Regions from separate parts of the Qipengyuania sp. L-5Y genome, predicted to be linked through region 1. Evidence: predicted binding sites of a transcription regulator. Region 1 holds the regulator's gene; each other region holds the start of a gene.
What was found. The regulator LexA, encoded in region 1, represses DNA repair genes until DNA is damaged. The targets are predictions, from matches to a motif close to GTTCCNCNCTTGTTCT.
Positions count from the first base shown of each region.

Region 2: a site for LexA is predicted at 1,538-1,553, ahead of AC13F2_RS14775 (ATP-dependent helicase). Genes of this name have one in related genera too.
Region 3: a site for LexA is predicted at 2,647-2,662, ahead of AC13F2_RS03325 (putative DNA modification/repair radical SAM protein). Genes of this name have one in related genera too.
Region 4: a site for LexA is predicted at 2,405-2,420, ahead of AC13F2_RS06355 (ribonucleoside-diphosphate reductase subunit alpha). Genes of this name have one in related genera too.

Region 1 is NZ_JBSXOM010000032.1:12,956-16,974, reverse strand. Features, by position in the region: gene AC13F2_RS13715 (ComEC/Rec2 family competence protein) at 1-1,967, shown strand, start outside; gene lexA (transcriptional repressor LexA) at 1,983-2,672, opposite strand; gene trpC (indole-3-glycerol phosphate synthase TrpC) at 2,981-3,766, opposite strand; gene trpD (anthranilate phosphoribosyltransferase) at 3,768-4,019, opposite strand, start outside.
Region 2 is NZ_JBSXOM010000032.1:229,800-233,818, reverse strand. Features, by position in the region: gene AC13F2_RS14775 (ATP-dependent helicase) at 1-1,530, opposite strand, end outside; gene AC13F2_RS14770 (hypothetical protein) at 1,655-2,281, shown strand; gene AC13F2_RS14765 (hypothetical protein) at 2,579-3,073, shown strand; gene rsmD (16S rRNA (guanine(966)-N(2))-methyltransferase RsmD) at 3,089-3,634, opposite strand; gene AC13F2_RS14755 (pseudouridine synthase) at 3,631-4,019, opposite strand, start outside.
Region 3 is NZ_JBSXOM010000021.1:38,379-42,397, forward strand. Features, by position in the region: gene AC13F2_RS03310 (sodium-dependent transporter) at 1-296, shown strand, start outside; gene AC13F2_RS03315 (amino acid permease) at 400-1,980, shown strand; gene AC13F2_RS03320 (pyridoxamine 5'-phosphate oxidase family protein) at 2,035-2,520, opposite strand; gene AC13F2_RS03325 (putative DNA modification/repair radical SAM protein) at 2,665-3,909, shown strand; gene AC13F2_RS03330 (UdgX family uracil-DNA binding protein) at 3,906-4,019, shown strand, end outside.
Region 4 is NZ_JBSXOM010000027.1:27,431-31,449, forward strand. Features, by position in the region: gene ku (non-homologous end joining protein Ku) at 1-215, opposite strand, end outside; gene AC13F2_RS06355 (ribonucleoside-diphosphate reductase subunit alpha) at 332-2,353, opposite strand; gene AC13F2_RS06360 (alpha/beta fold hydrolase) at 2,878-3,768, opposite strand; gene AC13F2_RS06365 (PilZ domain-containing protein) at 3,997-4,019, shown strand, end outside.

The DNA of each region.
Region 1 (4,019 bases):
AGTGGGTCGCGATGATTTCAGCATTCTTGGGAATGGCTGTTCTCTCGTGGGCGGGTTGGCGCCATCAGCCCGGCCGCGCATTCACTCTTGCCGCAGTTATTTCATTGGCTCTGGCCGTTGCTGCAGGCGCGTCGGTCGTGTGGGCCCGATCGGCGATGGTGGGCGCAGAACCGATTGCCTATCCACGTTTCGAGCGGATCGATGGGCGGGTCCTGAGCCGGGAAGAGCAGCCGGCCGAAGACAGGGTTAGGCTGGTCCTGGCCGCGCGCGACGGCGAGACGGGAAAAGCGCACGCATATCGGGTCAATGTGCCGCTGTCTGCGGACAGCCCGGAATTGCGAGAAGGTGCCAGGGTCAGGCTGTCGGCACGCCTCATGCCTCCGTCACCGCCGATCGTTCCCGGTGCGTACAACTTCGCCAGACGAGCCTGGTTCGATGGGCTTGCCGCAACTGGATCGGCTGTCGGCGATGTTGAGATCATCGAGCCGCCTGGCGCATCCCGACTGTCCATAGCATCCGCTCAGAGACAGCTCTCGCGATATGTTCGAGCCAATCTCGAAGGAACGTCAGGCGCCATCGCAGCTACCCTGGCGAGCGGCGACCGCGGAGCCATTCCCGAAGCGGACGAAGAGGCGATGCGAGATTCCGGGCTGACCCATTTGCTGTCTATCAGCGGCCTTCACGTGAGCGCGATCATAGCTGCGACCTATTTCCTGGTTCTGAAGCTGTTGGCCTTCTGGCCTTGGCTGACGCTGCGCATCCGGCTGCCGCTGGTGGCCGCCGGGGCATCGGCTATCGCTGGTATTGGCTATACACTGCTTACCGGCGCCGAAGTGCCGACCGTGCGTAGCTGTATCGGAGCTCTGCTCGTACTCGTCGCTTTGGCTGTAGGACGAGAACCACTGTCCATGCGGATGATCGCCGTCGCGGCGGGAGTCGTGCTCGCGTTGTGGCCGGAATCGCTCGTCGGGCCGAGTTTCCAGATGAGTTTTGCGGCAGTCATCGCCATCGTATCGCTCCACAATGTGCGTGCGGTACGGGACTTTCTCGCACCGCGACAGGAGAGCTGGCTGCGTCGCATGTCGAGACGGGCGGCAATGCTGTTCCTGACCGGACTGGTCATCGAGTTGGCCTTGATGCCAATCGTCTTATTCCATTTCCATCGCGCCGGCGTTTATGGAGCGGCGGCCAATCTGATCGCCATTCCGCTGGTCACATTCATATCGATGCCGCTGGTGGCGCTTGCTTTGGCGCTCGATCTGATCGGAGCGGGCGCGCCGGCGTGGTGGCTGGTGGGCAAGTCGCTCGACCTGCTGCTGGCCATTGCCCATTTCTTCGCCGAGCAGCCGGGGTCGGTCAAACTTGCGCCGCGTATCGGCATGGGAGCGATAGGGTTATACGTGGGCGGGGCGCTCTGGCTGGCGTTATGGCACGGCAGGGCGCGCCTGCTGGGTTTTGGGCCAATTATCGCCTCTGCCGTGCTGATGATCACCGCCCCGATACCCGATATCCTCATTACGCGTGACGGACGCGACATAGGCGTTGCCAACGAGGCCGAACGGTTGCTGGTTCTGCACGATCGTGAAGGCGGATATGCTCAGGACAATCTGCTCGAACTGGCCGGTACGGATCAGATCCCTATCGAGATTGCCGACTGGCTGCGCAGCCGGTGCAGCGACCAGTTTTGCGTCTTCTCCCTAGAACGGGGTGGGCGACCCTGGTCCGTCCTCGTCGCCCGCAATAGAGATCTCGTGGAAGAGCGGGCACTGGCCGCGGCTTGCATGCGGGCCGACATCGTCATTGCCGACCGGTATCTGCCGTACAGTTGTCGGCCGCGCTGGCTCAAAGCGGACAGAAGATTTCTCGACCGGGAAGGGGGCGCTTCGATCTACCTGGCAGATCAACGGATCGATACGGTCGCCCAGGATCAGGGCGAGCATGGATGGTGGCGCGCGCCGCGTGAGTAGGCGCGCGCCAGCAAATCAGTGGTAGCGGCGGAGCAGGCCCGCCAGTTTTCCCTGAACCTGAACCCGGTGGGGTTCATAAACTTGCGCTTCGTATGCGCCGTTGGCCGGATCGAGCACGACGCGGCCTGCATCCTTGCGAAGGTATTTCAGGGTCGCTTCTTCGTTGTCGACCAGCGCCACGACAATCTCGCCATCGCGGGCCGTGTCCGTGCGTTTTACCAGAGCGAAGTCGCCATCGAAGATCCCGGCTTCGATCATGGAATCTCCGGAAACCTCCAAGGCATAATGTTCGCCCGGACCGAGCAGCGCGGCCGGCACGGGCATGCTGGACTGACCTTCGATCGCTTCGATCGGGGCGCCGGCGGCAATCCGCCCATGAAGCGGAACATCGATGATATCGTTGGCCGGTTCGGGCGCCACCGCCTTTGCCGGGATAGCAGCCGATACGGCATCATTTGCCGCCACCGGAGCGGGCGACCCCATCACGGCATTTTCAGGAAGCTTGACTACTTCCAGCGCACGCGCCCGATTGGGGAGGCGCCGGATGAAGCCACGTTCTTCGAGCGCCGAGATCAGGCGGTGTACGCCCGACTTGCTCTTCAGATCGAGCGCTTCCTTCATTTCTTCGAAGCTGGGGGAAATGCCGGTGTCTTCCAGACGTTGCTGGATGAACCGGATCAATTCGTGCTGCTTGGCGGTCAGCATTGTGCGAACTCCGTATCGCGTGTTCACGAAAGCCGTGAACGAATGCGGAACAATTAAGCAACCAAAATTGCAAAGTCAAGCAATTCAGCCGTTCCTTGCGGAACAACCGTTCATGGTTCGATCCGGATCAGCACGCTGAGAAACCGCTGACGTTAAGCTTTTCGGACGGGCAGGGGAGACATGGACCACATGGACCACTGTCCAAGGGGATAAAAAGTCACCCCGCACCGAGGCCGAAATCGTGCCAGAACGCAGCGGGCTTGGTCTGGAGCTGATACCTTTAACCGGTCAGCAGCGTGTAGGACAGATCAGTTCCCGAGCAGCATGCGAGTTGCCGCTTCGACATCGCATTGGCGCATCAGGCTTTCGCCGACCAGGAAGCTGTTCACCCCGGCGTGTGACAAGCGCTGGCAGTCTTCGAACCGAGAAATGCCGCTTTCGCCGACCAGAAGCGAACCTTCAGGTGCCAGAGGCGCCAAGGCTTCGGTCGTGACGAGATCGGTCGAGAAGGTCCGCAGGTCCCGGTTGTTCACGCCAATGAGGCGCGACTGTAGCAATGCTGCACGTTCCATCTCTGCGTGATCATGGACTTCTACCAATACGTCCATGCCATATTCCACCGCGGCCCGTTCGATCTCCACCATCGCACCATCATCGAGTGCGGCGACTATGATCAGGATCGCATCAGCGCCGAGTGCGCGCGCTTCGGCCACCTGCCAAGTATCGACCATGAAATCCTTGCGCAGGACGGGCAATTCGCAGGCCGATCGCGCTTCGACCAGATAATCTTCGTGACCCTGAAAATACGGGGCGTCGGTGAGAACCGAAAGGCACGCAGCGCCCCCTGCAGCATAGGCGCGGGCATGGGCAGCGGGATGGAAATCTTCCCGGATCACGCCCTTCGAGGGTGAAGCCTTCTTGATTTCGGCGATGAGGCCGAAGCCGGACCGTTCCGCACGTTCGAGCGCAGAGCGGAAACCACGCGGGGCGGTCTGTTCGCGAGCGGAAGCGTCGAGATCGGCCAGCGACCGCATGCGCTTGCGTGCGGCCACTTCTTCTCTTTTGGTGGCGCAGATTTGTTCTAGCTTGTTCATATCAGGCGGCCATTGCGATCCAGCTTTCGAGCAAGGTCCTGGCTTTGCCGGAATCCAGTGCTTCGGCGGCGATTTCGGCGCCTTCCGTCCAGTCGTCTGTACGGTCGGCGACGATCATAGTGGCCGCGGCGTTGAAAAGTACCGCGTCGCGATAAGGTCCGGGTGTGCCCGCAAGCAGGGCTTCCAACGCGCGGGCATTGTGACGGGGATCGCCACCGCGAATAGCCTCGACCGGTGCGTGGGGCAGATTGGC
Region 2 (4,019 bases), 220 kb from region 1:
CAGCATGTCCTCGTAGCCGCTTTCGGCGATCACCGTGCGCAACAGTTCGGACGGCGTGATCTGTTCCGATAGCTCCCGCCAGTGAACGAACTGGCCCAGCAGGCCGATCAGAGTGTTGCGTGCGCGCGCCGGCAATTCGTCCGTATCGCACAGATCGAGACTGGCGGCGGCCAGCGGCGTCTGCGTGCGGCGCGCATGGCGGCGCATGGCTTCCAGCGTCTTTGCGCCAAGGCCGCGCTTGGGTTGATTGTAGATCCGTTCGAATGCCAGATCATCGGCCGGCTGGGCAATGGTGCGCAAATAAGCGAGCGCATCGCGGATCTCGGCCCGTTCGTAGAAGCGGAAGCCACCCACAATGCGATAGTTGAGGCCGATCTGGATGAAGCGGTCTTCGAATTCGCGCGTCTGATATTGTGCGCGAACGAGAATGGCGACCTCGTCCAGCGGAGCGCCTTCGGCTTCCAGCCGCTCTATCTCTTCGCCCACGCGGCGCGCTTCTTCGGGCGCATCCCAGACACCGATAACCCGGACCTTTTCGCCGGCGGGCAGTTCGGTCCACAGCGTCTTGCCGAGCCGTTCGCTATTGGCATCGATAAGCCCCGATGCCGCGGCAAGGATCTGCGGCGTGGAGCGGTAGTTCTGTTCAAGCTTGATCACAGCTGCGCCAGGAAAATCCTTTTCAAACTTGAGGATATTGGCGACTTCTGCGCCGCGCCATGAATATATGGACTGATCATCATCGCCCACCACGCAGATGTTCTTGCGCGCCTGGGCAAGCAGGCGCAGCCAGAGGTACTGAACCTGATTGGTATCCTGATATTCGTCGACGAGGATGTATTTGAAGCGCTGCTGATACTGTTCCAGCACATCGCGGTGATCGCGAAAGATGTTGAGGATATGCAATAGCAAATCGCCGAAGTCGCAGGCGTTGAGGGTCTTGAGGCGGTCCTGATACAGTTTGTAGAACTGCGCGCCGCGGCCATTGGCATAAGCTTCATTTTCGACCGCATCGAGATCGCCCGGATTGAGCCCACGGTTCTTCCACCGGTCGATCAAACCGGCCAGTTGGCGGGCGGGCCAGCGCTTTTCGTCGAGATCGTTTTCCTGGATCAACTGCTTGAGCAGACGAAGCTGATCGTCGGTATCGATGATCGTGTAATTGCTTTCAAGTCCCACCAGTTCGGCGTGACGGCGCAGCATGCGTGCGCCGATGGAATGGAACGTCCCCAACCACGGCATGCCTTCGACCGCATCCCCGATGTGACGGCCCACACGCTCGCGCATTTCGCGCGCTGCCTTGTTGGTGAAGGTTACGCACAGGATTTCGCTTGGCCATGCGCGCCGGGTTGCGATGAGATGTGCCAAACGTGCGGTGAGTGCCGCGGTCTTGCCGGTGCCCGCCCCAGCAAGCATCAACACCGGTCCTTCCGTGGTCAATACGGCATCGCGCTGGGGTGCGTTCAACTGGGCCGCATAGGCGGGAATCTGCGCCTTTTCGAGCGCGCCGGACGAGGGTGATGGGTCGGACATGAAGTCCGGAACAGCTAGGGAACGCCAAGGCAGAACACAAGCCCTGCGCATGGCCCCCCTCTGGAACCGACGACCCGTTTCCTGCGTAAGACGGACAATGACAACGATAATGGAGACTTCTCCTATGCGTAATCTTATTTTCGCCGGCGCCGCAGCAATTGCCTTTACGGCCGTTCCTGCCATCGCGCAGGACGTGGCAGTAGATGCCGACGGTACGGTCTATGTCCTGACCGACGAGCAGCAGACGATGTATGACGGCTGGCCTGCCGAGCGGCAGACGACCTATGACGCCTGGCCTGACGAGGTGCAGGAATATTACTGGACGCTAACCCCGGCGCAGGTTGAAGGCTGGTGGGTGCTGACGGACGATCAGCGCGTGCGCATTTATGAAATGACGCCTGAAGCCCGCACGCAGGCGTGGACGCAGATTTCTTCGCAGATGAGCGCTGCCCCGGCTGCGACCACTTCTGCCCCGTCCAGCACGGCAACAGCGCGTACTGCGACGACCGCCGGTGCGTCCACGAGTTCGGCCGCGCCGCGGTTCGTGAGCAAGGAAGTCACGCAGGCAACCCCTTCGGGTTATGCGGCTGCATCGGGTGAAGACGTGCCCGTCTGCCGCGGCGATCAGCAGGATGGTTGCATCAACAGCTGGGAAAAGAACAAAACTGGCACCCGTCCGCTCGAATACTGGCCGGGCAGGCCCGCGAGTGAAATCGACGAGCCACTGCCTGCGACCAAGCCAGGTTCATAACAACAGGCTTTCCGCTCGCGCGCCCGAAGCTGGCAGCGCGACGCTTGGAGGGGGCGGGGACACCATGGTGTTCCCGCCCCTTTTCGTATTCTCATCATGGTATTAGCGGGTTTTCCTCGAAATGATCTTACGGGGCGAGGCGCAGCTTGCCGCATTTTGAGCACATTTTACGACAAACCGGTCCGCGGCTGCGTTCGAGCCGCATCCAAATCCCTGCACCGTCCGTTGATCCCCCATAATCGAGCACATGCGAATTGTGCCTCAGGACGGCCCAGTGGCCAAACGAAAGGACCAATGATGCGTAAGACATTCTATTACATAGCTGGCGGCGCACTTGCTGCCGTATCTATCCCGGCTGTTGCACAGGACATGACAGCGGAAACCGACACTGCCGATGCTGCGACGACCCCGTCCACGGCTATGACGGCCGAACAACAGGTTTCCTATGACGGATGGCCGACCGAGCAGCAGACCCAGTTCGACGCCTGGCCGGAAGACGTAAAAGCCTATTACTGGGACCTTACACCGGAGCGTCAGGAACTGTTCTGGCGGATTTCAGACGAAAACAAGGTGACGATCACGGCCCTTAGTGCCGAGCAGCAGGCGCAGGCCTGGACTCAGATCGAAGCTCAGGCTGCAGCCCAGACTGCACCGGCAACCACTGCGCCCGCAACAACCGCACCGTCATCCCCTACCGAGCCGATGGCTGATACTACGGCACCGGCCGATCCGATGGGCGACACTACCGCGCCGGTCGAACCCGAAACGGATGCAGCCACCGATCCGATGTAATCGGTCTGGATCAAATCATTGGGCAAGGCGGAGAAGAGATACCTTCGCCTTGCCCATTTTTCTGTCCGCCACGACTTCGAGGCCGCGCAGTTCGCGCTCTTCCCTTGCCCCGGTTTCCAGCGCGACCCAAGTTGCCGGGCCGATCCATCCCAGACGCGTCAGTCGGTCGATGGCGACATGGCCTGCTCCGGTATCGTAAGGCGGATCGAGCAGGATCAGGTCGTGTGGGGCCTTAGCCGGACCGAGGCTCATCACGGAGGCCTGCTGGACGGTCGTGCGTGTCCTCGCGTCGAGGGACTCGATATTCTTCCGGATGGATTTTACCGCATCGGCATCCTGTTCGACGAAGAGACAGGACGCAGCGCCGCGCGATAGCGCTTCGAGCCCGAGCGCACCCGATCCAGCGAACAGGTCGACAACGTTAACTCCTTCGAACGATCCGAGCCTGCTTGCGAGCATATTGAAGAGCGTTTCGCGCGTGCGATCCGCCGTCGGGCGCGTCACCTCTCCGGGCGGAGCGGTCAGCCTGCGGCCGCGCCATTCGCCTGCGATGATTCTCATTTGCGGACCCGGGTCAATTGCTTGCGGAACCGTTCGACGTCCGCCTGACGGATCTCCACCGCCTGTCCGCGGGCAAGTTCGCCCAGTTCGAACGGACCGTAGCCGACACGCAGCAGGCGATTGACCTGCAGGCCGAGATGTTCGAGCACGAGGCGAACTTCGCGGTTCTTGCCTTCGGTCAGTGTCATCTGAACCCAGCGGTTCTTGCCCGATCCGCGTTCCAGATCGGCTTCGATCCGGCCGTAGCGAATGCCGTCGATTTCGATACCTTCGATCAATTCGTCGAGCTGCGCCTGTGTGATGTCGCCGAAGGCGCGCGCGCGATAGGTGCGGGGAATGCCGGAGGACGGCAGTTCCATCGCGCGCTTCATCTCGCCGTCATTGG
Region 3 (4,019 bases), on a different contig from region 1:
TGCTGGGTTACAATGTGTGGGCCGATGTGCGCCCGCTGGGATTCTGGAGCCTGTTCGCGGATACCGACATTCTGGACACGGTCGATGGATTTACCGGCAAGGTGATGCTGCCGGTCGGCGCGCTGCTGACGTCGATCTTCATCGGGTGGAAAGCGGACAAGAACCTGCTGCTGACCACGACGGGGCTGTCCCCGCTGGCCTTCGGCATTTGGCGTTTCCTGATCGCGTGGCTGTGCCCGCTGGCGGTTGCCATCATCCTTGCAACCGGCCTGTTTCCCTCAATTCTGGGTACTTGATACGAATTCGGCTTTTCGGGCGAGGAATTAGCATTTAATTGCCGTAGTCCGGCTGGCGGAGCAGGGTAGTCCTGCGGCGGGCCTGTGGGGGGCCATAGGCCGCATGATTTTCGACAGAGTAAAACCGCTCGACGCCATTCTGGCCGCAGCGGAGAAGAAGTCGCTGAGCCGGTCGCTTGGCTGGTTCCAGCTCACCCTGATGGGCATCGGTTGCGTTATCGGCACGGGCATTTTCGTGCTGACCGCCGTCGGGGCACAAAAGGCCGGGCCCGGCCTGATGATCGCCTTCGCCATAGCCGGCGGCGTCTGCATCGTGGCTGCGCTCTGCTATGCCGAAATTGCCGCGATGATACCGGTCGCCGGATCGGCCTATACCTACAGTTACGCCACCATCGGCGAATTCTTCGCCTGGACGGTGGGCTGGGCACTGATCATGGAATACGCCATCGCCGCATCGGCGGTGTCGGTAGGCTGGTCAGGCTATTTCTCGGGGACCGTGCTGGGAGGACTGGGTATTCATCTGCCCGCCTGGTTGAGCGCGGGGCCGCTGGCTCTGGGCGGGGCCGCAGGCGGGTTCATCAACCTTCCTGCGCTGGTGATCGCGCTGCTGGTGACGGGCCTGCTGGTCATCGGCACGAGTGAAAGCGCCAAGGTCAATGCCGTCCTCGTCATCGTGAAGGTTACGGCGCTGACCGCGTTCGTGGCGATCACGCTGACGAGTTCGGAGTTCGAAGCGTCGCATTTCAACCCGTTTCTGCCGGCCGGGGTCTTCGGTGGTTGGGGAACCGGGGTGGGTGCAGTCGGTGCCGCGGCGACCATGTTCTTCGCCTATGTCGGTTTCGATGCGGTTTCGACCGCGGCGGAGGAAACCAAGAACCCGCAACGCAACGTGCCCATCGGGCTGGTCGGATCGCTGCTGTTCTGCACGATCTTCTACATCCTTGTCGCCGCGGGTGCGATCGGGACCATCGGCGGGCAGCCGATCATGGATGCGATGGGCATTCCGCTGGAAGCGGGATCGCCCGAACTGGCGCGCCAGTGTGCGATGCCGGAATATGCCGATGCGCTGGTCTGTTCGAACGAACCGCTGGCCCATGTGCTCAAGATGCTGGGCTTTTCCGGCTTCGGCAATGCGATCGGGCTGGCAGCCTTCCTCGCGCTGCCTTCGGTCATCCTGGTGCTGATTTTCGGGCAGACGCGCATCTTCTTCGTGATGAGCCGCGACGGGCTGCTGCCCGAACGGCTGAGCCGGGTGCACCCACGGTTCAAAACGCCGCATGTCGTGACCATCATCACCGGTCTTGCGGTGGCCATCGGGGCGGCATTCTTCCCGGTCGGTCAGCTGGCGGATATCTCGAACGCGGGAACGCTCTATGCCTTCCTGATGGTGGCAGTGGCTGTCATGGTGCTCCGCGTGAGGGATCCGGGGCGCAAGCGGCACTTCAAGGTGCCCATGGTGTGGGTCATCGCGCCGCTGACGATCATCGGCTGCGTGCTGCTGTTCTTCAACCTGCCGAGTGCCGCCATGCTGTTCCTGCCGGGGTGGGGGATCATCGGCGTGGTGATCTATGTACTCTATTCGCGGAGGCACAGCCATCTGGGGCAGGGCATCGTCGAAGTGATCGACGATGTTGCCGGAGACGAGACGATGGTGCCGATCGAGCCTGGCAGGAAGAAGGACTGATACAAGAAGGGGCGCCCGGTGAGGCGCCCCTTTTCGGTTCGAGAGACGGTTGGATCAGATATCGACCGTGTCGACGTGGCGTTTTTCCGCTTCGTCGTGGACCGTCATGCCCAATGCCATCTTCGCGGTATTCAGGAGGCCGATGTCGCCGTCCCAGATTTCCGCATCGCCCAGATCCATGCGCAGGAACAGGATATCGGGATCGGTCTTGCCGCCATCGTACCAGGCTTCGATGAAATTATTCCAGAACTGGTCGAACCGCTCCTGACTGGTTTCCTTCACCAGCGTGCCGTTGAAGCGGGCGAACATGTCGTGGCCCTTTCCTTCGAAGGTCGCGGTGGCGGAACCGAGCTTCGCAAAGTCGCTCTTGGTGTGGGTGAAGAACCAGATCGAACTGTTGGCATCCTTGTCGAGCTGCGGGCTCATCGGCACCGCAGTGGAGCTGTCGTTCGTGAGCTGGAGGAACAGAAATGGGCTGTCTGCCAGCGACTTCCAGAACTTTTTCTTGAGGTCTTCCGGATTTCCTTCGGCGTGTTTCATTGATCGACTCCTCGTGAGATTTGTCTTCATGCAATGATCGACACGTCCGTTCGGTCCCGCGGGTGCACGCAGGGAAAACGAAGAGGGGGGCGAATTATATCAAACGATATTTGCAACGGGCCATGTTGAACATATATAGAACAAATGGCCTCTGCCTCTACCCTTCAGAAGCTCGAAATTCTCGCGGATGCGGCGAAATACGATGCATCCTGCGCATCTTCGGGAACGTCGAAACGCAATTCGGTCGGCGGGAAGGGGATCGGGTCGACGGAGGGGATGGGCATTTGTCACGCCTATGCGCCGGACGGCCGCTGCATCAGTCTGCTGAAAATCCTGCTGACCAATTACTGCGTGTTCGATTGCCACTACTGTATCAATCGCAAGAGTTCGAACGTCGCGCGCGCCCGGTTCACCCCGCAGGAAGTGGTGGATCTGACACTGGCGTTCTATCGGCGTAATTATATCGAGGGGCTGTTCCTTTCGTCAGGCATCGTGAAAAGCTCCAATCACACGATGGAGCAGCTGGTTGAAGTGGCGCGCATCCTTCGCGAAGAACATGACTTTCGCGGTTATATCCATCTCAAGACCATTCCCGAAGCGGATGCGGAAATCGTGCATCAGGCCGGGCTGTATGCCGACCGCGTTTCGATCAATGTGGAACTGCCCACCGATAGCGGCTTGACCCGCCTCGCGCCGGACAAGAATTCCGGACAGATCGAAGGGGCGATGGGCAAGGTGACCAGCGATATCGCCGAGCTGAAAGATGCGCGCAAGAAGTTCAAACATGCGCCGCGTTTTGCTCCGGCGGGGCAATCCACGCAGATGATCGTTGGCGCGGACACGGCGACGGACAGCGATATCGTGGGCAAGGCGAGCCGGCTTTACGACAGTTTCAAACTGCGGCGCGTATATTACAGCGCGTTTTCTCCCATTCCCGATGCGAGCGCGGTTCTCCCGTTGAAGCGGCCGCCGTTAATCCGCGAACACAGGCTATACCAATCGGACTGGTTGATGCGGTTTTACGGCTACAAGCCGGCCGAGGTGATGCAGGCGACAGAAGCGGATGGAAATCTGCCGCTGGACATCGACCCCAAGCTTGCCTGGGCGCTCAAGTTTCGGGAGCAGTTCCCCGTGGATGTAAATCGCGCCACGAAGGAGCAATTGCTGCGCGTGCCTGGCCTGGGCGTAAAAGCGGTTCACAAGATCCTTGCCAGTCGCAGGCACCGGACGTTGCGGCTCGACGATGTGGCGCGGCTTACGTTGTCCATCACCAAGGTTCGACCGTTCATCTGCACCGTGGATTGGCGTCCTTTAATGCTGACGGACCGCGCAGACCTGCGCACGATGCTTGCGCCCAAGACCGAGCAGCTGGAGCTGTTTTCGGCATGACCATGCTCCAGGCCGCGCGCGCTGACAGTTTCCATGTGGTGCATCTGCCGGCAGCGGATGATTTCGATTTCTGGCGCGATTGTGCACGAGCGCTGATCCAGGCTCGGGTT
Region 4 (4,019 bases), on a different contig from region 1:
TTACCCTTGGAAACTTCATAGCCCTTGATGATTTCGTCGCGATCGACCGGGCCGATGCCAGGGACGACCTTTTCATAGGAAATACGTTTGCCGCTGGGCTCGTGGATCTGATTGAAGCTGATGCGCGCACCCGATTTGGTGGCGGAATAGATTTCGACCGGTATCGAAACCAGCGCGAGCCTGATCTGTCCCTGCCAATATGCGCGCGCTGCCATCGAAATCTCCTCGAACCCTGAAAGGAGCGCTTGAGCGCGCGAATAGGTTCCGAAGAAGAAACGGCCCCGCAAGTGCCGAACACTCGCGGGGCCGCAGATCTGGTCAGTCCATCACCTTACTGACAGGCGAGGCATTCCTCGTAATCGGTCTGTTCGCCGCCGGCAGCCAGTTCGTACTTGGCGGCATCGGCCGTATTGTCGGCTTCCACGCCGCCAGCAAATCCGGCGCGCTGCACGCTCTTCGACCGCAGGTAATAGAGCGATTTGATGCCCTTTTCCCATGCCTGGAAGTGCAGCATCATCAGGTCCCACTTGTCGACATCGGCCGGGATGAACAGGTTCAGCGATTGCGCCTGATCGATATAGGGTGCGCGATCGGCCGCGAATTCGAGCAGCCAGCGCTGATCGATTTCAAAGCTGGTCTTGAACGCGGCCTTTTCCTCCGCCGTCAGGAAATCGAGGTGCTGGACGCTGCCGCCACGTTCCAGGATCGAGTTCCAGATATTGGTCGAGTTCTTGCTCTTCTTGTCGAGAATCTTTTCCAGATAGGGATTCTTGACGATGAAAGAGCCGGACAGCGTCTTGTGCGTGTAGATGTTGGCCGGGATCGGTTCGATGCAGGCGCTGGTGCCGCCGCAAATGATGGAAATCGACGCGGTCGGCGCAATCGCCATCTTGCAGCTGAAGCGTTCCATCGCACCGGTTTCGGCCGCGTCCGGGCACGGACCGCGTTCCTGGGCGAGCACCAGCGAGGCTTCTTCCGCCTTGGCGCTGATGTGTTTGAACATCTTGAGGTTCCAGACCTTCGCCATCGGGCTTTCGAAACCGATGCCCTTGCTCTGCAGGAAAGAGTGGAAGCCCATTACGCCCATGCCGACGCTGCGTTCGCGCATGGCGGAATATTTGGCGCGGGCCATCTCGTCCGGCGCGCGATCGATATAGTCCTGCAGGACGTTGTCGAGGAAGCGCATGACGTCTTCGATGAACTGCTTGTCACCGTTCCACTCGTCCCACTTTTCGAGGTTGAGCGAGGACAGGCAGCACACCGCAGTACGATCGTTGCCGAGATGGTCGATGCCGGTCGGCAGGGTGATTTCGGCGCACAGGTTCGACGTCGAAACCTTGAGGCCCAGTTCGCGGTGATGCTTGGGCATCATCCGGTTCACCGTGTCGGAGAAGACGATATAGGGTTCGCCCGTGGCGAGACGGGTTTCGACCAGCTTCTGGAACAGGCTGCGGGCATCCACGGTCTTGCGGACCGATCCGTCGCGCGGAGATACGAGGTCGAATTCCTCGCCATTGCGCACCGCTTCCATGAAGGCATCGGTTACGAGCACACCGTGATGCAGGTTCAGCGCCTTGCGGTTGAAGTCCCCGCTGGGTTTGCGGATTTCGAGGAATTCCTCGATCTCGGGGTGAGTGACATCGATGTAGCAAGCGGCCGAACCGCGGCGCAGGCTACCCTGGCTGATCGCGAGAGTCAGCGAATCCATTACACGCACGAAGGGAATGATGCCGCTGGTCTTGCCGTTGAGGCCGACAGGTTCGCCGATACCGCGAACATTCCCCCAGTACGTGCCGATGCCGCCGCCTTTAGAGGCGAGCCAGACGTTTTCGTTCCATGTGTTGACGATACCGTCGAGGCTGTCTGACACCGAATTGAGGTAGCAGCTGATCGGCAGGCCGCGCGTGGTGCCGCCATTCGACAGCACGGGCGTTGCGGGCATGAACCACAGGTTCGAAATGTAGTTGTAGAGCCGCTGCGCATGATCGCCATCGTCGGCGAAATAGTCCGCGACACGGGCGAACAGATCCTGATATTTCTCACCCGGAAGCAGATAGCGGTCGGTCAGGGTTTCCTTGCCGAATTCGGTCAGCAGCGCATCGCGGCTTTCATCGATCTGCACGTCGAAACGGCGATCGAGAACCTTCTTGCTGTCTTCCTTGGTCGCCTGCGCAGCAACGGCCGCAACCGCGCCGGCAAGAGCTTCGCCCGCGGCTTCCTGAACCAGCTGTTCGCTACCGTTGTCGGACTTGTCCATGGCGACCGCCTTCTTCTTGGTGGTGGGCTCGTCGACAGTGTCGTGCGTATCCAGATCCAGTGCCATCGCCGTGTCGTTCCCGCTCTTGAAATCCATCGTCTGCCCCGCCGTTTGAGTGTACCGCCCGCCCATGACCGGGCTGCGCATGTTCCGCTTGTGTTCGAGTCGGCGGGACTGTCTTCCCACCTAGCAATTTTGTGCGGTTCGAGGGTAAAAACTTATCCCGCTTTTCCCCACAGCCCCGGCGTGAAAGCGGCTTCTCCCTATAAGGGAACAAACCGCCGATAGCTAGGTCTTGTGGGTACCCCCGGTATCCCGACTACTAGATACTGAATCAGACGGGACTCGTGTGCAAGACCGTAAATGAACTTTTAAGAAGGTCGGCAGCCTGTTGGCGAAGTGCTTTATCCAGGTGCAACGCCGCGACGCGTGGATCAAGCTGGACTTGGCGAACACGCAAGCCCGAAAATGAATCCGGGAAAAAAATTTTGCGGGCAAAAATCATCGTGCCGGGTTGAGAATCATTCGAATCCCGGCGCGCAATTTTGCAACCCAACGCTGTCCCGCTCGCTGCGAGGTTCCTTAGGACCATTACCTGCGCCAGCTTGTGAGGAAGTGGGTCAGCCTGTCGCAGATTTGGCGTGGCCGGCGATGGCATCGGCCACCTCATCGACCAGTTCCAGAGGCAGGTCATGACCCCATCCGCGAATGGTCTTCAGCTTCGAGCCCGGAATGCAGGCGGCGGTGTCCCTGCCGCCTTCGCACGGCACAAGCGGATCGTCTTCGCCATGCAGCACGAGGGTGGGCACGGCGATATCCCTCAGCATAGGCCGCCGGTCCCCATCCGCCACGATAGCCGAGAGATGGCGCGTGGGCCCTTCAGGGTAGAAGCTGCGGCGAATGCTGGCGCGCGTGCGATCGCGCAGGCGGTCTTCCGCCGTCGGGTAGCCGGGCGATCCGATGGTTCGCGCCAGCATCACCCCGTGATCGACGAGCACGTCTTCATCCGTGCTGTCGGGACGGGTCACCAACGCCTTCATCGCCTCCGGCCTGGCGGGCGGCAGTTTGGGATTGCCGCTGGTCGAAAAAACGGATGTCAGCGAAAGGCACCTATCCGCATGGCGATGCACAAGATGCTGCGCGATCATTCCGCCCATGCTCGCGCCGACGATATGCGCCTTGTCGATTCCGAGCGCGTCCAGCAGACCGGCGCCATCGTCGGCCATGTCGGCCAAAGTATAGGGAACCTTGGGCGTGAGGCCGATCTTGGACATCAAGGTCAGCTTGATCAGGCCGGGTGCCTTTACCCCATCGAATTTCTGGCTGAGGCCGATGTCGCGATTGTCATATCGAATTACCCGGAAGCCGTGACTGGCGAGTCTTTCCACCAGTTCGTCGGGCCACAGGGTGAGCTGCGCGCCGAACCCCATGATCAGCAGCATCGCTGGATCGGCCGGATTGCCGGTTTCCTCGTAGTGGATTTCGATCCCGTTCGCTGTCGCCTTCGGCACGCGCCTCTCCCGTGGTTCACAGAATCGCAGGTTCAACCGAAAAGCAACGCGTTGTCCATGGGAAGTGTGCGACATAAGAATAATGAGCGCGTGCCATAAGCCGCATGATACGGCGCTTGGGTCACGGTAGAATGACACTTTTATTTCGCTTATGTCGCCTTCCTACAATACAAGGCGCGAACTGTCTGGCTCTGCTATTGCGGGATCTCAATCCGCGGGGGCACCGGGATGGAAAAGCGTAGGGGCAATCG